Regions from separate parts of the Azoarcus sp. DD4 genome, predicted to be linked through region 2. Evidence: riboswitches for the same ligand, from Rfam matches in the RefSeq annotation. Region 2 holds a riboswitch; the other holds the start of a gene.
What was found. A riboswitch is a leader RNA that binds a small molecule or an ion and turns the genes downstream of it on or off. The one in region 2 is predicted to bind glycine.
Positions count from the first base shown of each region.

Region 1: another riboswitch for glycine. It lies ahead of gcvT (glycine cleavage system aminomethyltransferase GcvT); the one in region 2 lies ahead of CJ010_RS06755 (trimeric intracellular cation channel family protein).

Region 1 covers NZ_CP022958.1:1,654,103-1,663,512, reverse strand. The annotation lists rRNA gene CJ010_RS07865 (23S ribosomal RNA) at 1-1,520, opposite strand, end outside; tRNA gene CJ010_RS07860 (tRNA-Ala) at 1,799-1,874, opposite strand; tRNA gene CJ010_RS07855 (tRNA-Ile) at 1,901-1,977, opposite strand; rRNA gene CJ010_RS07850 (16S ribosomal RNA) at 2,049-3,584, opposite strand; glycine riboswitch at 4,179-4,271, shown strand; gene gcvT (glycine cleavage system aminomethyltransferase GcvT) at 4,442-5,533, shown strand; gene gcvH (glycine cleavage system protein GcvH) at 5,625-6,011, shown strand; gene gcvP (aminomethyl-transferring glycine dehydrogenase) at 6,085-8,979, shown strand; gene CJ010_RS07830 (beta-1,6-glucan synthase) at 9,085-9,410, shown strand, end outside.
Region 2 covers NZ_CP022958.1:1,419,245-1,428,654, reverse strand. The annotation lists gene CJ010_RS06775 (SDR family oxidoreductase) at 1-251, shown strand, start outside; gene CJ010_RS06770 (NAD(P)/FAD-dependent oxidoreductase) at 332-1,912, opposite strand; gene CJ010_RS06765 (AraC family transcriptional regulator) at 2,137-3,168, opposite strand; gene aceA (isocitrate lyase) at 3,683-4,996, shown strand; glycine riboswitch at 5,141-5,240, shown strand; gene CJ010_RS06755 (trimeric intracellular cation channel family protein) at 5,511-6,125, shown strand; gene CJ010_RS06750 (DNA topoisomerase IV subunit B) at 6,199-8,172, shown strand; gene CJ010_RS06745 (TIGR01458 family HAD-type hydrolase) at 8,255-9,046, shown strand; gene CJ010_RS06740 (hypothetical protein) at 9,107-9,410, shown strand, end outside.

The DNA.
Region 1 (9,410 bases), 230 kb from region 2:
TCGTCATCACGCCTCAGCTCAGCTCTCCGGATTTGCCTAGAGAGCACGCCTACACGCTTAAACCGGGACGTCCAACACCCGGCCGGCCTAACCTTCTCCGTCCCCCCATCGCATCTAGAACCGGTACAGGAATATTGACCTGTTTCCCATCGACTACGCATTTCTGCCTCGCCTTAGGGGCCGACTCACCCTGCGCCGATGAACGTTGCGCAGGAAACCTTGGGCTTTCGGCGAGGGTGCTTTTCACACCCTTTATCGCTACTCATGTCAGCATTCGCACTTCCGATACCTCCAGCATCCCTTACGAGACACCTTCGCAGGCTTACGGAACGCTCCCCTACCACGTGTCAAAGACACATCCGCAGCTTCGGTTCATGGCTTGAGCCCCGTTACATCTTCCGCGCAGGACGACTCGACTAGTGAGCTATTACGCTTTCTTTAAAGGGTGGCTGCTTCTAAGCCAACCTCCTAGCTGTCTATGCCTTCCCACCTCGTTTGCCACTTAGCCATGCATTTGGGACCTTAGCTGGCGGTCTGGGTTGTTTCCCTCTTGACACCGGACGTTAGCACCCGATGTCTGTCTGCCGTATATCACTTTGCGGTATTCGGAGTTTGCTATCGCGGGGTAGATCGCAGTGACCCCCCCAACGATTACAGTGCTCTACCCCCGCAAGTGTCCGTACGACGCACTACCTAAATAGTTTTCGGGGAGAACCAGCTATTTCCGGATTTGTTTAGCCTTTCACCCCTATCCACAGCTCATCCCCTAGTTTTTCAACACTAGTGGGTTCGGACCTCCAGTGCGTGTTACCGCACCTTCATCCTGGCCATGGATAGATCATCCGGTTTCGGGTCTACGCCCAGAGACTAAATCGCCCTTATCAGACTCGCTTTCGCTACGCCTCCCCTATTCGGTTAAGCTCGCCACTGAACGTAAGTCGCTGACCCATTATACAAAAGGTACGCAGTCACCCCTTACGAGGCTCCCACTGTTTGTATGCATGCGGTTTCAGGATCTATTTCACTCCCCTCCCGGGGTTCTTTTCGCCTTTCCCTCACGGTACTGGTTCACTATCGGTCGATCACGAGTATTTAGCCTTGGAGGATGGTCCCCCCATCTTCAGACAGGATTACACGTGTCCCGCCCTACTTGTCGCACGCTCAGACCCGCCACCGGCTTTTCGCATACGGGACTATCACCCTGTATCGTCGGACTTTCCAGACCGTTTTGCTAAGCTGATGGTTTAGTCGTGCAGGCTATTCCCCGTTCGCTCGCCACTACTTGGGGAATCTCGGTTGATTTCTTTTCCTACGGCTACTTAGATGTTTCAGTTCGCCGCGTTCGCCTCCACGTACCTATGTATTCAGTACGGGATACTGCTTGCGCAGTGGGTTTCCCCATTCGGATATCGGGGGATCAAAGCTCCATTGCCAGCTCCCCCCCGCTTTTCGCAGGCTTGCACGTCCTTCATCGCCTGTGATCGCCAAGGCATCCACCACATGCACTTAGTCGCTTGATCCTATAACCTTAGATCCTCTCGCGCGTTCTCACGCACTGAAGATCCGGCTACAGGTCGAACTCGTTTGTGCGATCCGCCACTGTGCTGACTACGCAGTGTCGGATCAATGCAATCACACAACCCGTGCAACACACCTAGATGTGCTGCACTAACTTCTTCCAATTTGTTAAAGAGCGAACCTCTGGCACGATGACCAAGAAGTCAGGCATGAGCACTTGCATACGCATGACTGACGTCTCGACATGTCGAACAACCGAGCAGCGCGGGCGCTGCGGCACTGGTGGAGCTGGTCGGGATCGAACCGACGACCCTCGGCTTGCAAAGCCGATGCTCTCCCAGCTGAGCTACAGCCCCATTCTGACTTCGAGCACCTAAAAGACTGGTGGGTCTGGTTGGGTTCGAACCAACGACCCCCGCCTTATCAAGACGGTGCTCTAACCAGCTGAGCTACAGACCCTCGACATCGAGGCTCTTCGCCTGAACAACCGATAAGTTGTGGATACTTGGCCGTTAGCGGCTTTTCTCTTGAAAGGAGGTGATCCAGCCGCACCTTCCGATACGGCTACCTTGTTACGACTTCACCCCAGTCATGAATCTCACCGTGGTAAGCGCCCTCCCGAAGGTTAAGCTACCTACTTCTGGTGAAACCCACTCCCATGGTGTGACGGGCGGTGTGTACAAGACCCGGGAACGTATTCACCGCAGCATGCTGATCTGCGATTACTAGCGATTCCGACTTCACGCAGTCGAGTTGCAGACTACGATCCGGACTACGATCGGCTTTAAGGGATTAGCTCCACCTCGCGGCTTGGCAACCCTCTGTACCGACCATTGTATGACGTGTGAAGCCCTACCCATAAGGGCCATGAGGACTTGACGTCATCCCCACCTTCCTCCGGTTTGTCACCGGCAGTCTCATTAAAGTGCCCAACTGAATGATGGCAATTAATGACAAGGGTTGCGCTCGTTGCGGGACTTAACCCAACATCTCACGACACGAGCTGACGACAGCCATGCAGCACCTGTGTCCTGGTTCCCGAAGGCACTCTCGCCTCTCAGCAAGATTCCAGGCATGTCAAGGGTAGGTAAGGTTTTTCGCGTTGCATCGAATTAATCCACATCATCCACCGCTTGTGCGGGTCCCCGTCAATTCCTTTGAGTTTTAACCTTGCGGCCGTACTCCCCAGGCGGTCAACTTCACGCGTTAGCTGCGTTACTCACAGAGTTACCTCTACGAACAACTAGTTGACATCGTTTAGGGCGTGGACTACCAGGGTATCTAATCCTGTTTGCTCCCCACGCTTTCGTGCATGAGCGTCAGTACAGGCCCAGGGGGCTGCCTTCGCCATCGGTGTTCCTCCACATCTCTACGCATTTCACTGCTACACGTGGAATTCCACCCCCCTCTGCCGTACTCTAGCCTTGCAGTCACAAGCGCAGTTCCCAGGTTAAGCCCGGGGATTTCACACCTGTCTTACAAAACCGCCTGCGCACGCTTTACGCCCAGTAATTCCGATTAACGCTCGCACCCTACGTATTACCGCGGCTGCTGGCACGTAGTTAGCCGGTGCTTCTTCTTACGGTACCGTCATCCACGCGGGATATTAGCCCGCGCGATTTCTTTCCGTCCGAAAGAGCTTTACAACCCGAAGGCCTTCTTCACTCACGCGGCATGGCTGGATCAGGCTTTCGCCCATTGTCCAAAATTCCCCACTGCTGCCTCCCGTAGGAGTCTGGGCCGTGTCTCAGTCCCAGTGTGGCGGATCATCCTCTCAGACCCGCTACAGATCGTCGCCTTGGTGAGCCTTTACCTCACCAACTAGCTAATCTGACATCGGCCGCTCCAATCACGTGAGGTCTTGCGATCCCCCACTTTCCCCCTCAGGGCGTATGCGGTATTAGCTACGCTTTCGCGTAGTTATCCCCCATGACTGGGCACGTTCCGATGCATTACTCACCCGTTCGCCACTCGCCGGCGGGCCGAAGCCCCCGCTGCCGTTCGACTTGCATGTGTAAAGCATGCCGCCAGCGTTCAATCTGAGCCAGGATCAAACTCTTAAGTTCAATCCATACAAAGCACTCAAAGTCACTTACTGACATGAGCACCTAATCATTGCGAAACTAAACCGCCGAAGCGGCTTCGCCACAACAACCAAGCACCCACACTTATCGGTTGTTCAATTTTTTAAAGAGCGCTGCATTCGCTGCAGCAGAGAAGCGAGATTATGTAGCACTTGCTTCGCTTCGTCAACCCCCGCCGCAACCTTTTTAAAACCGATCACGCCGAGACAAACTCGCAAAACCACCTCGCAAAACCCCTTCACCACCGCAAAAAAACACAGACAGTCGCGAAGAGCCGCGCAGTATATACATCACTCAAGAAACATCAAGGGCAAAGTGAAGGAGCGCTACTGAAATGGCAGCTGAACAGCCAACGGACGTATTTCCTCACCTATATAGATGGAGAACGCCACGCTCCATCGGCTCCACCCTTTCAGGTTCAATGGGTCGGCGAACACTCAGTAAGCCATACCGCCTAGAGGACCGGAGGCCATTCAATGCAGGTATCACAACACGAAACACGCGCGTGTATTCTAGGCCACCCGGTACCGGCGTCATTTCATATTGCCGCGCGTCACCTTGCGGTGATATCTTCCGACAAGTCGCGCGGGAGAGAACTTGGCTGATTGGCCGAGTCGCCGAAGGCGTAACCCCCAGGAATCGCTCAGGCAACAGGGACCGCCGACACGTATCGAAAGTCTGGAGAGCGATGCGGGAGCATGAATATGGCTCTGGCGCATCCACCGAAGGGGCACCCGGTGTAATTGCCGGAATCTCTCAGGTACAAGGGACAGATGGGGCGAACTGGCGTAAGCCGGCTTCGCCCTTTTTTGTTTCCCGAACATCGAGAGGACATACCCATGGACACGCCCGCAAAACGTACGCCGCTACACGCCTGCCACCTTACCGCCAACGCCCGCATGGTCGACTTTGCCGGCTGGGACATGCCGGTAAACTACGGCTCGCAGATCGAAGAACATCACTCGGTGCGCCGCGACGCAGGCATGTTCGACGTTTCTCACATGCTTGCCCTAGACTTGGTTGGCCCCGATGCCACGGCCTGGCTACGAAACTTGCTCGCCAACGACGTTGCAAAGCTGCGCACGCCAGGCAAGGCGCTGTACGCCTGCATGCTCAACGCCGAAGGCGGAGTCATCGACGACCTGATCGTCTATCGGCTTGCCGACGACGACTATCGGGTTGTGGTAAACGCCGGTACCGCCGACAAGGATCTCGCCTGGATGCGTCATCGGATCGCACAGACCGGCGCAAACCTGACCCTGACCTCCCGCCGGGATCTCGCGATGATCGCCGTTCAGGGCCCCAACGCCCTCAGCCGCTTCTGGACCGCACTTCCCGAATTCCGCCCCGCTGGCGAATCGCTGCAGGCCTTCGTCGGCATCCGAATTGGCGACACTTTCATCGGGCGTACCGGCTACACGGGTGAAGACGGATTCGAGATTGCTGTGCCGGCTCCCCTGGCCGAGGCGACATGGTCCAAGCTGCTGGCTGCGGGCGTCCGCCCTTGCGGCCTAGGGGCGCGCGACACGCTGCGCCTGGAAGCGGGCATGAACCTCTACGGTCAGGACATGGATGAGACCGTTTCACCCCTGGACTCCGGGCTGGCTTGGACAGTCGACCTCAAGGATGGCGAGCGCGACTTCGTCGGCAAGCCGGCCTTGCTCGCCAACCCGGCACGCCAGCAGTTGACCGGATTGATCCTTGAAGACAAGGGCGTGCTGCGCGCACACATGAAGGTATTCACCCCGGATGGCGAGGGCGAAACCACCAGTGGCAGCTTCTCGCCCACGCTCGAGCGCTCCATCGCCTTCGCACGTATTCCCCTAGCCGTTGCGCCCGACACGACCGTCGAAGTCGATATTCGCGGCAAACGTCTGAAAGCGCGGACCGTAAAGCTTCCTTTCGTCCGCAAGGGTACGCCGCTGATCTGAGGCGCGGGTCACCCGGGCCCGATATCGCCCCTCCTTCTTCCGCCTTCAAACACGTCCTCACTAACCATTTAGCCCACCTCCGGAGCCCACGATGAGCAACATCCCGGCAGAACTGAAGTACACCAAGTCCCATGAATGGGTCCGCGCCGAAGCGGACGGCACCGTGACAGTGGGCGTTACCGACCACGCTCAGGAAGCCTTGGGCGACGTTGTTTTCCTTGAATTGCCGGAAGTCGGCCGCAAGCTCGCCGCCGGCGAGGCCTGCGCGGTGATCGAGTCTGTCAAGGCAGCCTCCGACATCTACGCACCGGTTGCCGGCGAAATCATCGCCACCAACGACGACACCGCTGACTCGCCCGAGACGGTGAATGCGGATGCCTATGCCGCCTGGCTGTTCAAGATCAAGCCCGACAACATTTCCGATGTCGCCGGCCTGCTCGACGCCGCCGGCTACGCCGCGGAAGTTGCTGCCGCCTGAGTTACGCCCACTCCGCTTCGGACCCTCCACCCGTTAGCCGGCGGAGGGTCGTCCTGCCTGACCGAGCACCACGATGCCCCAGACGCCGCTTTCCGCCCCGCTTGTCCAACTCGAACAACGGGATGCCTTCCTCCATCGCCACCTCGGCCCCAACCCCGATGAGATCGCGCAGATGTGCGCAGCCATCGGCGTTCCGGACCTCGACAGCCTGATCGCACAAACCGTACCTTCCGCGATCCGGCTGGCAGCACCGCTGCCGCTCGAAGGGCCACGTCCGGAGCAGGAAGCGCTGAGCCTCTTGCGCGACATCGCGTCGTGCAACCAGGTAAAGAAATCGCTGATCGGCATGGGCTATTACGGCACCCATACACCGTCAGTCATTCTGCGCAATGTCATGGAAAACCCGGGCTGGTACACCGCCTACACGCCCTACCAGGCGGAAATTGCCCAGGGGCGGCTGGAAGCATTGCTGAATTACCAGCAAATGGTGATGGACCTCACCGGGCTCGAGTTGGCCAATGCCTCGCTGCTCGACGAAGCCACCGCCGCTGCAGAGGCGATGGCGATGGCCCGCCGGGTTTCCAAATCCCGATCGAATGCCTTTTTCGTCGACGAGGCCTGCTTCCCCCAGACTATCGACGTGGTCCGCACGCGAGCCGCCTACTTCGACTTCGAACTCGTCGTCGGCAAGGCTGAAGATGCCGCAAGTCACGACGTCTTCGGCGCGCTGCTGCAGTACCCCAACGTTCATGGCATGGTGGACGATCTGTCGGCCGTGCTGACCGAGCTCAAGACACGCGGGGCTATCACCGCCCTCGCCACCGACCTGATGGCGCTGATGCTGCTCAGGTCGCCGGGCGCGATGGGGGCCGACATCGCATTCGGCTCGGCACAGCGCTTCGGCGTGCCGATGGGCTTCGGCGGTCCGCATGCGGCATTTTTCGCTACCCGCGAAGCCTATGTGCGCGCCATGCCCGGCCGCATCATCGGGGTATCGAAGGATGCACGCGGCAAGACCGCACTGCGCATGACGCTGCAGACGCGCGAACAGCACATCCGCCGCGAAAAGGCCAACTCCAACATCTGTACCTCTCAGGTGCTGCTCGCCAACATGGCCGGCTTCTATGCCGTCTATCACGGCCCGCAAGGCCTGCGGACCATCGCCGCCCGCATCCACCGGCTGGCCGCCATCCTTGCCGCCGGCCTGCGCGCGGCCGGCTTCGACGCGCCCGATGCGGGCTTCTTCGACACCTTCGAAGTGGAAGTCGGGCAGCGGACAGCAGAAGTCCACGCGAGGGCCGAGGGTGCCGGCTACAACCTGCGGCACGCTTCCGCCACCCGCATCGGCCTGTCGGTCGATGAAACCACCACCGGCACCGACATCGCCGCTGTGCTCGCCTGCTTCGGTGCGGCCACCGATATCAACGTACTCGATGCAGCCGTCGGCGCAAAGGGCGGTGCCCTGCCTGCCGCCCTCCTGCGCAGCGACGCGGTGCTGACCCATCCGGTGTTCAATACCCACCACACCGAGCACGAGATGCTGCGCTACCTGAAGAAGCTTCAGAACCGCGACCTCGCGCTCGACCATTCAATGATCTCGCTCGGCTCGTGCACCATGAAGCTCAACGCCACCAGCGAGATGATCCCGGTCACCTGGCCGGAATTCGCCAACCTGCACCCCTTCGCGCCGCGCGCACAGGCCGCCGGCTACCTGCAGATGATCGACGGGCTGGCCGACTACCTGAAGGCAGTCACCGGGTTCGACGCGATCTGCATGCAGCCGAACTCCGGTGCGCAGGGCGAATACGCCGGCCTGGTCGCCATCCGCCGCTATCACGCGAGCCGCGGCGAGGGTCACCGCAACGTCTGCCTCATTCCCAAGTCGGCCCACGGCACCAACCCGGCGACGGCACAGATGTGCGGCATGGAGGTGGTCGCGGTCGAATGCGACAGCAACGGCAATGTCGACCTCGAAAACCTCAAGACCAAGGCCGCGCAATATGCGGACAAACTCGCCGCGCTGATGATCACCTACCCTTCCACCCACGGCGTGTTCGAGGAGAACATCCGTGAAATCTGCGCCGCGGTGCACGCCCATGGCGGCCAGGTTTACATGGACGGCGCCAATCTCAACGCCCAGGTCGGTCTCACTTCGCCTGCCACCATCGGCGCCGACGTGTCGCACATGAACCTGCACAAGACCTTCTGCATTCCGCACGGCGGCGGCGGCCCTGGCATGGGACCGATCGGACTGAAGGCGCATCTCGCGCCCTTCATGGCCGACCACGTGGTGGCGGCGACCGGCGGCGAGGATCGCTCCAACAAGGGGCAGGGCGCGGTATCGGCCGCCCCCTTCGGCTCAGCCAGCATCCTGCCGATTTCGTGGATGTACATCGCGATGATGGGGGGCGAAGGCCTGAAACGCGCCACCGAGGTGGCCATCCTCAACGCCAACTACCTCGCCGCCCGCCTGGGCGAGCACTACCCGGTGCTCTACACCGGCAGCCAGGGTCGCGTCGCGCACGAGTGCATCCTCGACATCCGTCCGATCAAGGCGGCGACCGGCATCAGCGAGGTCGACATCGCCAAGCGCCTGATGGACTACGGCTTCCATGCGCCGACGATGTCCTTCCCGGTGGCCGGCACCATCATGGTGGAGCCGACCGAATCCGAGGACCTCGCCGAACTCGACCGCTTCATCGCCGCGATGGTGGCGATCCGCGAGGAAATCCGCTGCATCGAGCGCGGCGAATGGCCTGCCGACAACAATCCGCTGCGCAACGCGCCGCACACCCAGGCTGAAGTCGTCACAGCCGAATGGAACCGCCCGTACAGCCGCGAGCAGGCGGTGTTCCCGCTGCCGTGGGTGGCCGAAAACAAGTTCTGGCCGAGCGTAAACCGCATCGACGACGTCTATGGCGATCGCAACCTCTTTTGCGCCTGCGTGCCGATGGAGGCGTATGCCTGACTACAGGTAGAATGCCCGCGCTTCACACGAAGCCACGCCGCGCGCGTGGCTTTTTTTCGGGGATGCCCCCCGTAACGAACACCCGCCTTCACCTGACGAGACACCATGTCCGCCCGACCTTCCCTCTGGATCAGCCTGCTGCTGGTCCACCTGATCGCGCTGGTCGCGCTCATTGCCTGGGTATTCAGCCAGACCCGCCCGGTGGAAATGCACGATCTGCATCTCGCCGACGGCGAGAAGCTCAAATGCGTGTCGTACGCGCCCTATCACCTGCCCGGCCAGACGCCGTTCGACAAGGATCTGCGCATCCCGCGCGACCAGATCGTGGCCGACCTCACCGCGCTCGCCGGGATCACCGACTGTGTGCGCCTCTACTCTGTTGACCAGGGACTGGATCAGGTGCCCGCGGTCGCGCGCGAAGTCGGCATGAA
Region 2 (9,410 bases):
CCTGGTCGCCCTCGGTGGAGAGCATGACTGGCGGCGACATCGCCAAGGCCGACGCGGTCGGCGCCCACTTCCATCCGCTCGGCCGCATCGGCCGCGGCGAGGAAGTCGGCCGCGCCATCGCCTTTGCCGCGAGCTCGGATGCGTCGTGGATCACCGGCATCGACATTCCGGTGGACGGCGGCTTCTCCATCCTGGGGCCGGACCAGGGACGGTCGCCGCGGGAGTGGTTTGCGCGGCTGCAGCCCACCTGAATATCACCTCCCCCGAAACAGAAACGGCCGATCCGGACATCCCGGATCGGCCGTTTCACGCGTGACGCGCTGACCTCGGCTCAAGCTTTCGCCAACGCATTCGCCACATGAAACCCCGACGCGCCCGACAACCCCGGTCCCGGATGCGTCGAGGCACCGATGTGGTACAGCCCTTTCACCGGCGTGGCGTGGTTCTTCACCCCGCGCAGCGGCCGCCAGAACAGGTACTGGTCGATCGCGCATTCCCCCGAGTACGGGTCACCACCCACCAGGTTGATGTTGAGCCGCTCCAGGTCCGCCGGCGAGATCACCTTGCGGCCGATGATGCTGGCCTTGAGATTCGGCACATGCGCGGCGATCCGCTCGATCGCGCGGTCGGCGTAGCGCTCGCGCACCTCTTCCGTCCAGCTGCCGTCGGCCGGCGCGGCGATTTCGCCGGCGGCGTCGCCGCGCACGGTGCGCGGGCATTCCGGCAGCTGCACCCACATCACCCAGCCTCCGGCCGGCGCGCGTGAGGGATCGACCGCGCAGGGCTGGGCCACGCAGATGGTGCCTTCGGCCGGCAGCAGGCCGCGCTCGGCCTCGTTCACCGCGCGCGACACGCCGTCCAGGCCGCTGGTCAGGTGCAGGTAGATCACCTCGCGCAGCTTCGGGTCTGCCCATTGTGGCGGCTCGGACAGCGCCAGGTGGATCTGCATGTTGCCCTTGCCGTAGCGGTACTGCGCGGCCTGGCTGCGCAGCGGTTCCGGACTGTGGGCGGCGGGCAGCAGGCGGCCGTAGAGCTGAGTAGGGGTGACGTTGCAGATCACTTGCTTCGCCTCGAACACCCGGCCGTCGCCGGTGCGCACGCCGCGCGCCTTGCCGCCTTCGACCAGAATCTCGGCAACGTCGGCACCAGTCTCGAAGCGCCCGCCGGCGGCTTCCACCACCGCGCGGAAGGCATCCACGGTGCGCGCATTGCCGCCCTTCACCAGCGGCAGGCCGACGGCTTCCAGCGTGAAGGCGATCACCTGCGCCATCAGCGCCGACATCGCGCTTTCCGGGCCGAGGCCGGTGTGCAGCACCCAGGGCGCGAGCATCGCCCGGACGAGGTCGGACTTGAGGTTGGTCTCCATCCATGCGCGGCAGCTCTGCATCGCCGGGCCGAAGAAACCGACCGTGTCGTGCGTGCCCTGCTTCCACAACCGGCCGAGCATGGTCTTGGCGACGCCGACGCTCCATAGCTCGTTGCCGAGCAGCGCAAAGATCAGCTGGGCGTTCTGCTCAACGAAGGCCATGCCTGCGCCGTAGGCATCGCCATCGCCGGGGGCGAGCGCGTTCATCATCGCGATGTTGGCGGCGCGGTCGCGGCCGAGGATCAGCGAACGGCCGTCGGGCAGCAGCACGCCGGTGGGGGTGGCGTTGTTACCGTAGTCCAGCCCGTTGGCGTGCAGCGCGTCCTTGAGCTCGGCGTAACCGGGCGAGGTGACGAACAAGGGATGCGCGGTCGACATCGTGTCGTGCAGATAGCCGGGCGCAGTGAGTTCCTCGCTGCGGATGCAGCCGCCGAGCACCGCCTCGCGCTCCAGCACCAGCACCTTCTTGCCGCGTTTGGACATCACGCCGGCACACACCAACGAGTTGATGCCGCTGCCGACGATGATAGCGTCGTAGCTGCTCATCGCGCGCCTCCTTGGAACCGGACGGCGGACTTCGCGGGTTGTGCAGGGGCATGGGTGCTCATGGCAATCGGCTCCGGGACTGGAAAGAAATGAAGCCCAGCGTGCCGCCGGTGCCCCGGCCGCGCTAGCCGAATCGCGCAGCGCCTTATCCGCTTTGAGCAGCTTTGCGAACGGCCGTCCCGGTGCGACCCATACATGTGCAAAGCGCGCCGCCGCAGCTCGCGTCAGTGGCGCAACATGCAGGTATCGCGGGGCAGCTCGCCGAAACGCTCTCGGTAGTAGGCGGAGAAACGGCCGAGATGGCCGAAACCGTACTCGAGCGCCACCTCGGTGACGCTGACCAGCGGATCGGACACGAGGCGCGCGCGCGCCGCATCCAGCCGCACGTTGCGCAACAGCACCATGGGCGCGACACCGCGGTAGCGATGACAGAGGATATTGAGCGTGCGCGCGCTCACCCCGGCCGCCTTGGCCAGATCGGCCAGCGAAATCGGCGCAAACAGCCGGCTGCGCATGTAGTCCTCGACCGCGTCGAGCTTGCGCCCCGCCAGTCGCTCCGAGGATGACAGCGCGATCGCCTCTTCCTCGTCGCCGCGCAGATCGCGCGCCAGTGCGCTCGGCTGGTGCGCCAGCAGGAAGAGCGCCACCGTCTGTTCGAACTGGTTGAGCCAGCCTGGATGGATGCCGGCCTCGCCCGGCATCGGCAGCAAGTTCAACAATTGCTGGACCAGCGCCCGCCATTGCTGATTCAGCGCCGGCTCCAGCACGAAGGCCGATTCCAGCCCGACGCCGCAATCGGGCGCGTTGTCCGGGCAATGGCTGCGCGTACAGGTGTGACAGGAAACCTGACGCACCAGCTCGTAAGGCACCTTGAGGATCAGCTGCTCGCAGCCCGGCTGCCAGACCAGGCGGATGTGCCGGCGCGGCGCGACCACCGCGGCCTCGCCCTGCGCCACGGTGATGCGCACACCGTCGCATTCGATTTCGGCCGCACCACGAAGGGGCATCTGCACCAGGGCGAAGTCCTTGAACGGCTCCGGCCGCACTTCGACCTCGGCGCCATAGCGCAGCGCGAGAAAGCTCATGCGATTGACGTCGGCGCGGAACAACGCGGTGTCGACATTGCCGCGGCGCCAGTCGAGATCGTGCCCGCACAACTCTCGGCTGAGCTGCGTGTGGGACGCAACAGCAGAGCGGGACTGGAAGACACAATTCCGATAGACCTTGGTCAGGTCCAGATTCGCCGATGGACTCATGGTTTGCCGCCTCTCCGTGGCCTGCTCTTCCCTGCGTCGGGCCGGCTTGCACCCGGCCTCGCGGAAAAGCATCGCTTATTTGTTTATAAGTAAAAATTACACTCCTATCGTGCTGCTGGGCAATCCATTTTCAGCAATGGAGTCCGCGTGAGCCGATCTCACCCCGTGGGTAGCAAACATCGGACCATGCCGGTGCAAGGTCCGTCCGGCGACAAGCGCTCGCGAACCGGATGTGCATCGCAGCAGCAGAAAACCTCGATCTCGTTTCACAACGTTGATTTAGATTTCACATATCGGAACGAATTTTTTAATACGCTGATTTTAATTGATAAAATTTTTTCTTATATCTTATATAAGACATATTGCTGCTACGCGGAATGCTCCCTATACTGCCCTTCAACCGACGCAGCTTTCTCCCTCGAAGCGATGTCGGCAGAGCAGTCGAAAACGCCGGGGCTCACCACCCGGCAAACATGGTTGCCCCCTTCTTCGCCAACACTGACAAGGATCCATCATGACCCTGACCCGCGAACAGCAAATTGCCGCCCTGGAAAAAGATTGGGCTGAGAATCCCCGTTGGAAAGGCATCAAGCGTGGCTACAGCGCCGCCGACGTGGTGCGCCTGCGTGGCTCCCTGCCGATCGAATACACCCTGGCCAAGCGCGGCGCCGAAACCCTGTGGGCCAAGGTCAATGGCGGCGCCAAGAAGGGTTACGTGAATGCCTTCGGCGCGATCACCGCCGGTCAGGCGATGCAGCAGGCCAAGGCCGGCCTGGAAGCCGTGTATCTGTCCGGCTGGCAGGTCGCCGCCGACGGCAACACCTCCGAAACCATGTACCCGGACCAGTCGCTGTACGCCTACGACTCGGTGCCGACCATGGTTCGCCGCATCAACAACACCTTCAAGCGCGCCGACGAAATCCAGTGGTCGCGCGGCATCGAGCCGGGCTCCAAGGAATTCATCGACTACTTCCTGCCGATCGTGGCGGATGCTGAAGCCGGTTTCGGCGGCGTGCTCAACGCCTTCGAACTGATGAAGAACATGATCGCCGCCGGCGCCGCCGGGGTGCACTTCGAAGACCAGCTGGCCGCCGTGAAGAAGTGTGGCCACATGGGCGGCAAGGTGCTGGTGCCGACCCAGGAAGCGATCGAGAAGCTGATCTCGGCCCGTTTCGCCGCCGACGTGATGGGTGTCTCCACCCTGATCCTGGCCCGTACCGACGCGGAAGCCGCCAACCTGATCACCTCCGACCACGACGCCAACGACAAGCCCTTCCTGACCGGCGAGCGCACCCAAGAAGGCTTCTACCGCGTCAAGAACGGTCTGGAGCAGGCCATCTCCCGCGGTGTCGCCTACGCTCCGTACGCCGACCTGGTGTGGTGCGAAACCGGCACGCCGGACCTCGGCTTCGCCCGTGAATTCGCGCAGGCCGTGCATGCCGCCTGCCCGGGCAAGCTGCTGTCGTACAACTGCTCGCCGTCCTTCAACTGGAAGAAGAACCTGGACGACGCCACCATCGCCAAGTTCCAGGAAGAGCTGTCGGCGCTGGGCTACAAGTACCAGTTCATCACCCTGGCCGGCATCCACGTCAATTGGTTCAACACCTTCAAGTTCGCCCACGCCTACGCCCGCGGCGAAGGCATGAAGCACTACGTGGAAATGGTGCAGGAGCCGGAATTCGCCGCTCGCGAACAGGGCTACACCTTCGTGTCGCACCAGCAGGAAGTGGGCGCCGGTTACTTCGACGACGTCACCACCGTGATCCAGGGCGGCTCCTCCTCGGTGAAGGCGCTGACCGGTTCGACCGAAGAAGAGCAGTTCCACTAAGCATCAGTTTGCGGCAATCGGAGCGCCTCCCCGCGCTCCAGTTCCTTCGGGCCCCCGCCTTCACCGGCGGGGGCCTTTTTTGTGCACGCCGCCCCGCCGCGGGCACCACCGGTTTGACCACGTCGGCGTGTCGCCGGATAATCGAGCCTTCTCGCGGGAGAGCGAGGTCGTCCGGGCAGCCGGACCCTCCGCCGAAGGCGCAAACTCCCATAATCGCTCAGGCACACCGAACCGCGGGAAACGTTCGCCGACTGGAGAGCGATCGACCGCCGGCACAGCCGGCGCAAGCGATCCACCGAAGGGGCAGGCGCCGCAAGGGCGCCGAAACTCTCAGGTAGAAGGACAGGGGGAGAGGCAGCGCAAGGCACACGGCTCACCGCAACGGCGGCGCGCCCACCCTGCGCGCGCACCCACCCCAGGACGATCGCCCGATGATGCCCTTCTCCAGCCGCCCCGCCGGCCCCTCCTCCTTTGTTTCGCGCACTTGCGCCCACGTCGCGAGCGGAGGTGCGCCGTGCTGACCACCATCTACCTCATCGCCATCACCGCCGAGGCCATGTCCGGCGCGCTCGCGGCCGGCCGCCGCAACATGGACATCTTCGGCGTCGCGGTCATCGCCTTCGTCACCGCGCTCGGCGGCGGCACCATCCGCGACATGATCCTCGGCCATTTCCCCATCGGCTGGACCCAGCACCCGCAGTACGTCTATCTGGTGATCTCCGCCGGCCTGCTCACCACGCTGGTAGCGCGCTACATGCACCATCTCAAGACGGTGTTCCTGGTGCTGGACGCGATGGGTCTGATCGCCTTCTCGCTGATCGGCTGCGGCGTCGCGCTCGGCATGGACTATCCCACCCCGGTGGTGATCATGTCCGGCATGATCACCGGCATCTTCGGCGGCATCCTGCGCGATGTGCTGTGCAACCAGGTGCCGGTGGTGTTCCGCCACGAGCTCTACGCCAGCGTCTCGCTCGCGGTGTGTGCGCTTTACCTGTCGCTGCACCACTTCGGCGTGCCCGAGCAGATCAATATTGCGGCGAGCTTCGCCGCCGGCCTCACGCTACGGCTGCTGGCGATCTGGCGCGGCTGGAAGCTGCCGACCTTCTCCTACCGCGAGCGCTGGGAGTAAGAAGTTCGCCCGTCAGGGGGCGTGCGCCTGCTATCCTTGCGCCCGATCCGCATCCGCTAGTGGCGACCCAGGCATGACAAGCAAGCAATACGACGAATCCTCTTTCCGCGTCCTCAAGGGGCTGGAACCGGTGCGCGAGCGCCCCGGCATGTACACCCGTACCGACTCCCCGGCGCACATCATCCAGGAAGTCATCGACAACGCCGCCGACGAGGCGCTCGGCGGCTTCGCGAAGAAGATCCACGTCACCCTGCACCTCGACGGCTCTGTCACCGTGGCCGACGACGGCCGCGGCATCCCGGTCGGGCTGCATCCCGAGGAAGGCGTGCCGGTGGTAGTGCTGGCCTACACCCGGCTGCACGCCGGCGGCAAGTTCGACAAGCGCGAGGGCAACAGCGCCTACGCCTTCTCCGGCGGTCTGCACGGCGTCGGCGTGGCGGTGACCAACGCGCTGTCCACGCGGGTGGAGGTGGAGGTCAAGCGCGACGGCAAGCTGCACCGCATCGACTTCAGCGACGGCGGCGAGAACATCGGCCAGGTGCGCATCGAAGGCGAATGCGGCCGCCAGACCGGCACCCGGGTGCGCGTCTGGCCCGACCCGAAGTACTTCGAAGCGCCGCGGGTGCCGATGAACGAGCTCGAACGCCTGCTGCGCAGCAAGGCGGTGCTGCTTTCCGGCGTCGCCGTGCGGCTGGACATCGAGCAGGCCAATGGCCCGGTGCTGACCAAGACCTGGTCCTACCCGGAAGGCCTCGCCGGCTACCTCAAGGAACTGGCCGGTGACACCGAGCCAGTGGCACCGATCTTCACCGCCGAGAAGTACGCCGGCAAGGACGACGCCAGCTTCGCCCCCGGCGAAGGCGCGGCCTGGGCGCTGGCCTGGTTCGAATCGGCGGTGCCGAGCGAGTCCTATGTGAACCTGATTCCCACGGTGAATGGCGGCACCCACGAATCCGGCCTGCGCGCCGGCGTGTTCGAGGCGGTGAAGTCCTTCATCGAGCACCACACGCTGCTGCCGCGCGGCGTCAAGCTGCAGCAGGAAGACGTCTGCGGCCGCATGAGCTTCGTGCTCTCCGCCCGCCTGCTCGACCCCCAGTTCCAGGGCCAGGTGAAGGAAAAACTGAACTCGCGCGAAGCGGTCAAGCTGGTCTCCAGCCAGCTGCGCGACCCCTTCGAGATCTGGCTGAACAACCACGTCGACGCCGGCAAGGCGATCGCCGAGCTGTCGATCAAGCAGGCGCTGGCGCGGCAGAAGAGCGCGCAGAAGGTCGAGAAGAAGAAAACCTCCGGCGTCGCGGTGCTGCCGGGCAAGCTGTCCGACTGCGAATCCGAGGACATCGCCGAAAACGAGCTCTTCCTGGTCGAGGGCGACTCCGCCGGCGGCTCGGCGAAGATGGCGCGCAACAAGGAAACCCAGGCTATCCTGCCGCTGCGCGGCAAGGTGCAGAACGCCTGGGAGATCGACCCCGACCGCCTGCTCGCCAACGCCGAGATCCACGACATCGCGGTGGCGCTCGGCGTCGATGCCCACCGTGCCGACAGCAACCCGGACCTCTCGGGCCTGCGCTACGGCAAGATCGTCATCATGTCCGACGCCGACGTCGACGGCTCGCACATCCAGACCCTGCTGCTCACGCTGTTCTTCCGCCATTTCCCCAAGCTGATAGAGCGCGGCCACATCTACGTCGCCCAGCCGCCGCTGTACCGCGTCGACGTGCCGGCGCAGGGCAAGAAACGGCCGCCGCGCCGGCTCTACGCGCTCGACGACGGCGAGCTCGCCGCCATCCGCGACCGCCTGGCGCAGGAGGGCTTCAAGCCCGACGCCATCGAGATCGGCCGCTTCAAGGGCCTGGGCGAGATGAACCCCGACCAGCTGCGCGAAACCACCATGGACCCGGCCACCCGCCGGGTGCTGCCGGTGCAGGTGCGGACAGAAGCCATCGAGCAGACCCTGAAGATGTTCACCCTGCTGATGGGCAAGGGCGAGGCCTCCGGCCGCCGCGCCTGGATGGAGGAAAAGGGCGACACGGTCGAGGCCGACATCTGAACCGGCGGGATGCGGTGCTTGCCGCCCTGCCGCTGCCTTCCTATAACGGCAGCAGCACATCGCCCATTGCCGCAGACCCGCCATGACGGCCTCCACGACCACGCTCCAGTACCGCCGACCTCGGGCCGTACTGATCGATCTCGCGGGCGTGCTGCACATCGGCGACACCGCCATCCCCGGCTCGATCGCAGCCTTGGCCCGCCTGCGCGATGCGCAGCTGCCGGTGCGCTTCCTGACCAACACCACGCGCACGCCGCGCGACCTTATCGCCGCCAGGCTGCGCCACATGGGATACAGCATCGACGCCGGGGAGATCCAGACCGCGGCGCATGCAGCGCAGCAACTCGTGTGCGCACGCGGCCTGAACCCGATGTATCTGGTCCATCCCGACCTGCGCGCTGAAGTCGGCCCGGACGCGGACCGCCCTGACGCAGTGGTGATGGGCGACATGGGGCCCTTCCTCGACTACACGCGCTTGAACGCCGCATTCCGACTGCTGATCGACGGCTGCCCCTTCATCGCGATGGCGCGCAACCGCTACTACATGGACGTCGACGGCCTTGCGCTCGACATGGGCGCCTTCGTCACCGGACTCGAGTTCAGCAGCGGAACGACGGCCGAGATCGTCGGCAAACCGGCGGCAGGTTTCTTTCACAGCGCATTGGCCGAGCTCGGCGTCGCCCCGGCGGACGCGTTGCTGATCGGCGACGACCTCCACGACGACGTCGGTGCGGCGCGCGCCGCCGGCATCCGTGCCGTCCTGGTGCGCACCGGCAAGTTCCGTGCGGGCGACGACGCCGAGCCGAACGTACCCCCCGATCTCGTCGCCGACGACTTTGCCGCCGCAGTCGCGCACCTGCTGGCGGAGGACTGACCCGGCGCGACGGAATGCTCCTTGCTTGATGCAGTGGATCACCATCCCGAGTCTTGCGTCATGGCCCGCCCCACGCCCAAGGAAAACCTCGTCGATTTCGGTCCGCTGCCGGCCCACGTCAATTCGCTGTTGCAGGAAGGCGTCGGCTGCCACCGCAGCGACCCGGCCCGCGCCCGCGCCCTCTTCCGTCACGCCATCGAGATCTCGCCGTCCTCCTTGCCGGCCTACCGCTGCCTGCTCAAGCTGCAGAACCAGCAGCGCGAATTCGACGACGCCCTCGCGGTCGCGATGGAAGGCCTCGCCGAAGCCGCCCACCAGGCGCGCGTCGGCCAGGACTGGCGCACCTGGACGCTGGCCGAGGTCG